DNA from 3 places in the Pseudomonas multiresinivorans genome. Region 3 is predicted to be linked to each of the others. Evidence: predicted binding sites of a transcription regulator. Region 3 holds the regulator's gene; each other region holds the start of a gene.

What was found. Region 3 encodes FliA, which starts transcription of late flagellar genes. Its sites were predicted from a motif close to CTAAAGTTTNNNNNNNNNNNGCCGNTAA; they were not measured.
Region 1: the regulator FliA is predicted to act here: its motif matches at 1,693-1,720, upstream of motA (flagellar motor stator protein MotA).
Region 2: the regulator FliA is predicted to act here: its motif matches at 2,146-2,173, upstream of G4G71_RS18880 (methyl-accepting chemotaxis protein).

What each region holds. Positions count from the first base shown of each region.
Region 1 is NZ_CP048833.1:1,310,606-1,313,878, forward strand. Features, by position in the region: gene rhdA (thiosulfate sulfurtransferase) at 1-18, opposite strand, end outside; gene G4G71_RS05900 (HDOD domain-containing protein) at 133-1,644, opposite strand; gene motA (flagellar motor stator protein MotA) at 1,777-2,628, shown strand; gene motB (flagellar motor protein MotB) at 2,644-3,273, shown strand, end outside.
Region 2 is NZ_CP048833.1:4,177,155-4,180,427, reverse strand. Features, by position in the region: gene cprA (cationic peptide resistance protein CprA) at 1-319, shown strand, start outside; gene G4G71_RS18880 (methyl-accepting chemotaxis protein) at 535-2,100, opposite strand; gene acnA (aconitate hydratase AcnA) at 2,296-3,273, opposite strand, start outside.
Region 3 is NZ_CP048833.1:4,666,388-4,669,660, forward strand. Features, by position in the region: gene G4G71_RS21195 (chemotaxis protein CheA) at 1-210, opposite strand, end outside; gene G4G71_RS21200 (protein phosphatase CheZ) at 242-1,024, opposite strand; gene G4G71_RS21205 (chemotaxis response regulator CheY) at 1,044-1,418, opposite strand; gene fliA (RNA polymerase sigma factor FliA) at 1,616-2,365, opposite strand; gene fleN (flagellar synthesis regulator FleN) at 2,362-3,189, opposite strand.

The DNA of each region.
Region 1 (3,273 bases), 3.2 Mb from region 3:
GGCGGAGAAGGCGGACATGGCGGAGACTCCCGGCGGAAAAGGTGGGGGAGGCAACGTGAGCGCGTGCCCTGGGCTACCCCGTGAGGGCGGTTAGTTTAAAGGGCAGAAGGCGGGGAGCAAACCTTTCCCGGATCACGAGCCCCGCGCCATCTGCTTCACCGCGTGCTCGATGCACTGCACGGTGCGGCCGAAGGCCTGGGCGTGAAGGTCCGCGAGCGGTTGCCCGAGGCGGTCGCAGACCACCAGCATGACCACCCGCACGCCGTTGCCCAGCGAGCGCAGCAGCAGATGCTCGCTGGGGAGCAGCGCCTTCAGCGAGCCGGGAATCAGCGCCGAGAACTCGGCCATGTTGGTCGGGCTCAGGCGCAGTTGTCCGGGTTGTTGCAGGAGTTTGCGCAGCACCGGGCTGGCGGCGACTTCCAGCTTGAAGTCGCCGATCTCGCCGTCCAGGCCGAAGTGCCGGCGCGCCTGCAGCCAACTGCCGCCCTTGTCGGCCAGCAGGATCATTCCGCGTTGCAGCCCGCAGGCCTGCAAGGCAGCCGTGGCGCAGTCGAGCAGTTGTACGGCGTTGCCGAACGGGCTGGGCGTCTGCATCAGGCGGGTGCAGTGCTGGCGCCATTCGGCGAGGGTATCCGGCGCCTTGGCCGGCTCCTCGGCCTTCGGCCCGTTGAGCCAGCGGCGCGCATCCCAGGGCCAGAGCAACGCCTGCGCCGGGTGCCAGAGCAGCGGGCGGGCGTGGCGGCGGGCGCTCTGCGCGGCAAGGCCGTGGACGGTCTGCTGCAATTCTTCCAGCGGCATCTGCAGATAGAGGCTGGTCAGGCGCTGCCAGCGCAGCATGTGCACGCCGCCCCAGGACTGGTGCGCGGCCATGGCGATGCTGTTGGCCAGGAGGATGGTGTTGGCCGGGCGGGTCAGCCAGCGTTGCAGTTCCGGATCGGCGTCCAGGCGCTGCTGCTGGCCCAGCGGCTCGTGTTCGGTGTGGGCGACGTGCAGGGCGCGCACCAGCAGGCGCTTGTCGTCGCTGAGCAGGGCGTAGCCCTGGCCGACCCAGTCCGGCAGCCGCCAGTTGTCGGCCAGTGCGCGACACAAGGGCAACAGGGGAGTGCCGAGCAGCTCCTCTTCGACTTCGCTGCTGCAGCGGCCCAGGCCGTAGACCTGGCGCTGCCAGTTCTCCATCAGCTCCGGCTTCGCGGTGGCCAGTGCCCACAGCGGCGCGAGGGTGAACAGGCTGCCCCAGTGGATTTCCTGCCAGAGCCGCGCCAGGCGGTTGGCGAACAGGCCGCTGGCCTGCTGCATGGCATGGCGGCTGATCAGCAGCAATTGGCTCAGGGCGCGCGGCATCTGCGCCTCGGGCATCGCGGGCAGGCTGTCGAGCAATTGGGTGACGCGAGACAGGCCCAGGCGATTGAGGGCAACCTCCAGGCTTTCCGCCGGATTGTCCCGGGCGCTCTGCGCGCGGTTGGCTTCGCGCAGGATGGCAAAGGCCAGGGTCGGCGCGTCCTGCAGCAGTTCGGCGATATCGCGGATCGAGCGGCGGCTGTCGTTCAGCGCCCGGCGAATGTCATCGCGCTGTTCCAGCGGAACGGGCAAAGGCAGATCTTCCAGCTGGGTTAGCCAGGCCTTGAGACGCTCTGGATGAAGCATTTGCTTTGACATGCGTGAGGCGCCGAACTGGTTTTTAGTGTTTTCGGCCTATAGTCTTGCCCGAAATCTCCGATAACAACAGGGAGGCGGGAATCATGCCTCCTTTCTGTTCACAGTTTCAGTCCGGTCCCCATGGCAAAAATCATCGGCATCATCGTCATTCTGGGTAGCGTGCTCGGCGGCTACATGCTCTCCGGCGGCAAGATCGCGGCCATCATCCAGCCGTTCGAGGTGCTGATCATCGGTGGCGCCGCGCTGGGCGCCTTCCTCCAGGCCAACCCTGGCAGCACCTTCATGACCGTGCTGAAGAAGGCGCCGAAGATGTTCGGCAACCGCTTCACCCATACCTTCTACCTGGAGGTACTGGGCATGCTCTACGAGGTGCTCAACAAGAGCCGCCGCGAAGGCATGATGGCCATCGAAGCCGACGTCGAGGACCCGGCCGCCAGCCCGATCTTCAGCAAGTACCCGGCGGTGCTCAAGGACGAACGCATGACCGCGTACGTCTGCGATTACCTGCGCATCATGTCCTCGGGCAACATGGCGCCCCACGAGCTGGAAGGCCTGTTCGACATGGAACTGGGCAGCCTCAAGGAAGACCTCGAGCACCCCGCCCATGCAGTGACCCGCGTCGCCGACGCCCTGCCGGGCTTCGGTATCGTCGCCGCGGTGCTGGGGATCGTGATCACCATGGCCCTGCTCGGCCAGGGCAGCCAGGCCGAAATCGGCCACCACGTCGCCGCGGCGCTGGTGGGTACCTTCCTCGGTATTCTCGCCGCCTACGGTTTCGTCGGCCCGCTGGCCAACGCCCTGGAACACGACGCCAAGGAAGAGTTGAACCTGTACGAGTCGATCAAGGCTTGCCTGGTGGCATCGGCCTCCGGCATGCCGCCGTCGCTGGCCGTGGAGTTCGGCCGCAAGGTGCTGCTGCCGGCGCACCGTCCGAGCTTCAGCGAGCTGGAGCAGGCCGTTCGCGGTCGCTGATGGGTCGCCTGACGCATGGATAACAATCAGCCGATCATCGTCAAACGCGTCAAGCGCTATGCCGCCGGCCACCATGGCGGTGGCTGGAAGATTGCCTTCGCCGACTTCGCCACCGCCATGATGGCGTTCTTCCTCGTGCTCTGGCTGCTGTCTTCGGCCACGCCGGAGCAGAAGAAGGCCATCTCCGGCTACTTCCAGGACCCCATCGGCTTCACCGAGAGCGCCAGCCCCTACGTCATCGACCTGGGCGGCACGCCGACGCCGGCGCCGGACAAGACGCTGAACCCGCAGATCCAGGCCCAGCCGGACGCCGACGAGACGCGCATCAACCCGGACGAGAACGCCAAGATCAACGAGCAGCAGGCCGAGGATGTCGCCGAGAAGGTCGAGAAGGAGCGCCTGGAGTTGCTGCTGCAGGAACTGCAGAACAAGGTCGACGAGAATCCGACCCTGAAGCGCTTCAAGGACCAGATTCTCTTCGAGATCACCCAGGACGGCCTGCGCATCCAGATCGTCGATTCGGACAACCGGCCGATGTTCGACCTGGGCAGTGCGCGTTTGCAGCCGTACTTCGAGGACATCCTGCTGGCGCTGGCCGAGACCATCAAGCAGGTGCCGAACAAGATCAGCATCAGCGGCCACACC
Region 2 (3,273 bases), 490 kb from region 3:
TGGCGAGATCGACCAGGCCTACGCCGACGCCCGCGGCGAAGCGCCGGTGGGCAAGCGTTACCGCAAGGTCAGTTCACAGGACCTGCGCGAGCTGGCGGGCAGCTTCGAGAGCCGCATCGGCAAGGCCAATCCACGCCTGGTATTGCGCGCGCTGCGCCTGTACAGCGGCTTCGCCGATCTCAACTACCTGTTCGACAACCAGCGCCTGCTCGACGAAGGGATCGCTGCGCCGCCGCGCTTCACCGACTACGTGGACGTCTGCGTGCATTCCTCGCGGGATGTGAGCATCCCGGCGCAGATGCAGTGGGATTTCAAGTAGTCGGCTGAATGCTGTGGGTGGGAATGCGCTGTAGGAGCGAGCTTGCTCGCGAACCCGGCCCCGTCGCGGAGCTGTTCGCGAGCAAGCTCGCTCCTACAAAGAGCTGAGCCGCGAGGCTCAGGGCCGTAGGGCGAATAACCCGGAACGGGTTATCCGCCGTTTCAGGTTACGGCGGATAACGCTGGCGCGTTATGCGCCCTACGCGTTGTCTGGTCTCAGCGGTTGAACCGCTCCACCAGCGAGTACTGGCGCTGCGCGGTTTGCGTCAGTTCCTCGCTGAGCAGGGCGGTGCGCTGGGCTTCGCCGGACGTCTGGTCGGCGAGGTTGGCGATGGTGCTGATGTTGCGGTTGATCTCCTCGGCCACGGCGCTCTGTTCTTCCGCGGCAGCGGCGATCTGGGTGGCCATTTCGGTGATGTTGGCCACCGCGTCGCTGATGCCGACCAGCGCGCTGTCCGCCTGTAGCACGCGCTCCACGCCCTCGTCGGCCTGGCGGCGACCGGAGTCCATGGCGCGCACGGCTTCCGTGGCGGTGTTCTGCAGGTTGGCAATGAGCTGGTGAATCTGCCCGGTGGACTCGGTGGTGCGCTGGGCCAGCGAACGAACTTCGTCGGCGACCACGGCAAAGCCGCGCCCCATCTCGCCAGCACGGGCGGCTTCGATGGCGGCATTGAGTGCCAGCAGGTTGGTCTGGTCGGCGATGCCCTTGATCACGTCCACTACGCCGCCGATCTGCTCGCTGTCGCGGGCTAGCTGGCTGACCGCCTCACCGGTTTCACCCACTGAGCTGGAGAGACGCTGCATGGCCTCGCGAGTCTCGGCAGCGATCTGCCGGCCCTCGGTGGTCAGGTTGTTGGCCTGGCGGGTGGCATCGGCGGTGCGCTGCACGTTGTCGGCCACTTCCTGGGTGGTGGCGGCCATCTGGTTGACGGCGGTGGCCACCTGCTCGGTTTCCTGACGCTGGCGGTCGAGGCCGGCGGAGCTGTGGTGGGCCAACGAGTCGGCTTCTCGGGCCTGCTCGGTGAGGGTTTCGGCGGTGTCCTGCAGACGGGTCAGGCAGGTCTTCAGACGTGCTTCCTGGCTGAGAATGGACATTTCCAGGCGTGCTTGTGCGCCACGGCTGTCGGTGTACATCTGTGCGATCAGCGGGTCGGAAGTGGTCTGCTCGGCCAGGCGCAGCAGGCGCTTGAGGCCGCGCTGCTGCCAGCCGAGGCCGGCAAGGCCCAGCGGGATCGACAGCAGGGCGGCCAGCAGGAAGCCCCAATGCGAATTCAGCCAGACGCCGATAAGGAAGCCGATCTGGCCGATCAGGATGAACGGCAGCCAGTCCAGCAGCACCGGCAGCCAACGGTCGCGGGCCGGAATGGCTGACTTGCCGGTGTTGATGCGTGCGTACAGCGCTTCGGCGCGGCGGACCTGTTCGGCGGTCGGTTTCACCCGCACCGATTCGTAACCGACGATCTCGTTGCGCTCATAGATGGGCGTGACGTAGGCACTGACCCAGTAGTGGTCGCCGTTCTTGCAGCGGTTCTTGACGATGCCCATCCACGGGCGGCCCTTTTTCAGGGTCGTCCACATGTGCGCGAACACGGCTGCGGGGACATCCGGGTGGCGCACCAGATTGTGCGGCGCGCCGACCAGCTCTTCTCGGGAGAAGCCGCTGATGGCGGTGAAGGCGTCGTTGGCGTAACCGATCACGCCGCGGGCATCCGTGGTGGAGATCAGCCGCTGTTCGGCGGGGAAGGTGCGTTCACGCTGGGTGATCGGCTGGTTGTTGCGCATCAGGCTGGGATCTCGGAGAAAGGCGGATTGGTACGTCTGTCCAGCTTATCGGCCGCTGGATCGAAAATTTGATGGCGATCACAAAAAAATGTCAGAAGAGTGACGCCGAGAGAATGACGATAGCGTATCGCCACTGGTCACCGAAATGAAACGAAAGAAGGAGGGCGGCGGCCCGTTGCGGGCCGCCGCACCGCTCTAGATCAGGCTGCGCAGCACGTAGTGGAGGATGCCGCCGGCCTTGAAGTACTCGACTTCGTTCTGGGTATCGATACGGCAGAGCACCTCGAAGCTGTCCTGGCTGCCGTCTTCGCGCGTCACCCCGACCTTGAGGTTCATGTGCGGCTTCAGTTCGCCCGACAGGCCGCTGATGCTCAGCACTTCCTTGCCGGTCAGCTTCAGCGCCTTGCGGTCCTGGCCATCCTTGAACTGCAGCGGCAGCACGCCCATGCCCACCAGGTTGGAGCGGTGGATGCGTTCGAAGCTTTCGGCGATCACCGCTTTCACACCCAGTAGGTTGGTGCCCTTGGCCGCCCAGTCGCGGGAGGAACCGGTGCCGTATTCCTTGCCGGCGATGATCACCAGCGGCGTGCCGTCCTGCTGGTAGCGCATGGCGGCATCGTAGATCGCCAGCTTGTCGCCAGTCGGTACGTAGAGCGTGTTGCCACCTTCCTCGCCACCGAGCATCTCGTTCTTGATGCGGATGTTGGCGAAGGTGCCGCGCATCATCACCTCATGGTTGCCACGCCGCGAGCCGTAGGAGTTGAAGTCGGCGTAGGCCACGCCATGCTCGCTGAGGTAGCGGCCGGCGGGGCTGTCCTTCTTGATGTTGCCAGCGGGGGAGATGTGGTCGGTGGTCACCGAGTCGCCCAGTACCGCGAGGATGCTGGCGCCGTCGATGTCTTCGACCTTCGGCGGTGCATCGGCGATGTGCTCGAAGAACGGCGGATGCTGGATGTAGGTGGAGTCGTTCTGCCAGACGTAGGTCTGGGCGTCCGGCACCTGGATCGCACGCCATTTCTCATCGCCCTGGAAGACTTCGGCGTACTCCTTGTGGAACATCGCCGTGTCGACTTTCTGTACGGCGTCGGCGATTTCCTGCTGGGTTGGCCAGATGTCCTTCAGATAGACCGGTTGGCCGTCCTTGCCGGTACCCAGCGGGTCTTTGGTCAAGTC
Region 3 (3,273 bases):
GGCGATGTGGCAGCACTCCACCAGCGCGTTCAGCTGGAGGAAGCCGGCACCACCCTTGACGGTGTGGAACCCACGGAAGATGGCATTGAGCAGGTCCATGTCTTCCGGGCGGCTTTCCAGCTCGACCAGTTGCTCGGACAGTAGCTCGAGAATCTCGCCGGCCTCCACCAGGAAGTCCTGGAGGATTTCGTCATCGGCGTCGAAGCTCATTCGGTGCTCCCTCTACAGCGTCAGGCGACGCTTAAAAACCAAGGCTGGACAACAGGTCGTCGACATCGTCCTGACCGGACACGACGTCCTTTCTTGTATCGGCAGCAATCTGCGGACCTTCACCCTTGGACGATCTTTCTTTTTCCACCGCGTCGCGCATGCTCTCGTGGTCATGCTCGATACCGGCGTAGCGATCGACCTGCCCCGCCATCCAGACCAGCTTGACCAGGTTCGACTCGACCTCGGTCACCAGCTTGGTGACGCGCTTGATCACCTGCCCGGTAAGGTCCTGGAAGTCCTGCGCCAGCAGGATGTCGTTCAGGTGCGCGGAAAGCTTGCGGCTGTCCTGGGCGCTGATATAGAGGAACTGCTCGACACGCTTGGCCAGGTCGCGGAAGGCCTCGGGGCCCAGCTCGCGGCGCATGAAGCGCGACCAGTCTTCCTGCAGTTCCTTGGCCTGGGTCTCGATGTGCATGACCACCGGGGTGCACTCTTCCACCAGGTCCATGGTGCGATTGGCCGCTTTCTCGGTCATCGTTACCACATAGGAGAGGCGGTCGGTCGCGTCGGCGATCTGCGAAACTTCCTGGGCGCGTGGGGAGCTGGGATCGATCTGGAAGTTGACGATGGCGTTGTGCAGCTCGCGGGTGAGCTTGCCGACCTCCTGGTAGAGGCCTCGGTCGCGCGCCTGGTTGAGCTCGGAGATCAGTTGCACGGCAGTCTGAACGTCGCCGCGTTCGAGGCAGTCGACCAATTCGCGCGCATGTTTTTTCAGGGTCGACTCGAAGTCACCCGCGGATTCGTTGAAATCCATGACGCCCTCTATGCCGGCCTTAGCTGCCGACCCGCTCGAAAATCTTCTCGATCTTTTCTTTCAGCACCTGAGCGGTGAAAGGCTTGACCACATAGCCGTTGACCCCGGCCTGGGCCGCTTCGATGATCTGGTCGCGCTTGGCTTCGGCAGTGACCATCAGCACCGGCAGGTGCTTGAGGCGCTCGTCGGCGCGGACCGCACGAAGCAGGTCGATGCCGGTCATGCCGGGCATGTTCCAGTCGGTCACGAGGAAGTCGAAGTTACCGCTGTGCAGCATCGGCAGCGCAGTGGTGCCGTCGTCGGCTTCTGCGGTGTTGGTGAACCCCAGGTCTCGCAGGAGGTTCTTGATGATGCGCCTCATCGTGGAAAAGTCGTCCACGATGAGAATTTTCATGTTCTTGTCCAAACCTGCCTCCATCGATACCAAACGCGCCCTGGCGGGCGTGCCGTCAATTCATTGAGCGCCGTGCGCTCTTTGGGGTGGATGCGTCAAAGGAACGTCACCCAAAAATTCGTAAGCCTATAACTTGCCTAAGGAAATTCCTTTCAGGCTCTCCGCTCAGAACAAGCAGCCGCGAAACTACCCGATGCTCAGCGCGCGCGCCACTCCGCCAGTCGCGAGCGCAGGCGCGCGGCGCACTGGCTGTGCAGCTGGCTGACGCGGGACTCGCTGACGCCCAGTACTTCGCCGATCTCCTTGAGGTTGAGCTCCTCGTCGTAGTACAGCGCCAGCACCAGCCGCTCGCGCTCGGGCAGCTTGGTGATGGCGTCGGCCAGCGCCGCCTGGAAGCGTTCGTCTTCCAGGCCGTGGGACGGCTCGTTGTCGTGGTGGGATGCGTCTTCGGCAAGGCCACCGCCCTGTTCGCCGTCCTGCAACATGTCATCGAAGCTGTACAGCCGGCTGCCCTGGGTGTCGCTGAGGATGCCGTAATAATCTTCGAGGCTCATATTGAGTTCGGCAGCAACCTCCTGATCTTTAGCGTCGCGTCCGGTGCGCGCCTCGACGGCGCGGATGGCGTCGCTGACCATACGGGTGTTGCGATGCACCGAACGGGGCGCCCAATCGCCCTTGCGCACCTCGTCGAGCATGGCGCCACGGATACGGATGCCGGCGTAGGTCTCGAAGCTCGCGCCCTTGCCCGCGTCGTACTTCTTCGCCGCCTCCAGCAGGCCGATCATCCCGGCCTGCATCAGGTCTTCCACCTGCACGCTGGCCGGCAGGCGGCCCAGCAGGTGGTAGGCGATGCGCTTCACCAGTGGCGCGTGTTTCTGGATCAGCAGTTCCTGGGAGTTATGCGCCTGTGCCTTGCTGTACATACGCGCTCCGGAGGCCGCGGTCATACGGCCGAACCCGTGGGATGTTGCACCAGGCGCTCGACGAAGAACTCCAGGTGCCCTCGTGGGTTGGCCGGCAGCGGCCAGCTGTCGACCTTCTGCGCCACCGCACGGAAGGCCAGGGAAGCCTTGCTGCGCGGGAACGCCTCATACACCGAACGCTGCTTCTGCACGGCCTTGCGCACCGACTCGTCATAGGGAATGGCGCCGACATACTGCAGCGCCACGTCCAGGAAGCGGTCGGTGACCTTGGTCAGCTTGGCGAACAGGTTGCGGCCTTCCTGGGGGCTGTGCGCCATGTTCGCCAGCACGCGGAAACGGGTCATGCCGTAGTCGCGGTTGAGCAGCTTGATCAAAGCATAGGCATCGGTGATGGACGTGGGTTCATCACAGACGACCAGCAGTACTTCCTGGGCCGCGCGGACGAAGCTCACCACCGAGTCGCCGATGCCGGCAGCGGTGTCCACCACCAGCACGTCGATGTTGTCGCTGATGTCGCTGAAAGCCTGGATCAGGCCGGCATGCTGCATCGGCGTGAGGTGCACCATGCTCTGGGTGCCCGAGGCCGCCGGGACGATGCGGATGCCGCCGGGCCCCTGGAGGATCACGTCGCGCAGGTCGCATTCGCCTTCGATCACGTCGGCCAGCGTGCGCTTGGGCGACAGGCCCAGCAGCACGTCGACGTTGGCCAGGCCAAGGTCGGCGTCCAGCAGCATGACGCGGCGACCAAGATCGGCCAGCGCCAGCGACAGATTCACCGACACGTTGGTCTTGCCCACGCCACCCTTGCCACCGGTGACTGCGATTACCTGAACGGGATGCATGCCCATATCAATACCTTGTCTCGTCGTTCGACCGTCACGCTTCTGGCGTTTCGGCTAATCCGGCTGCGGTGCTCTACCGCTTCCGGTGCT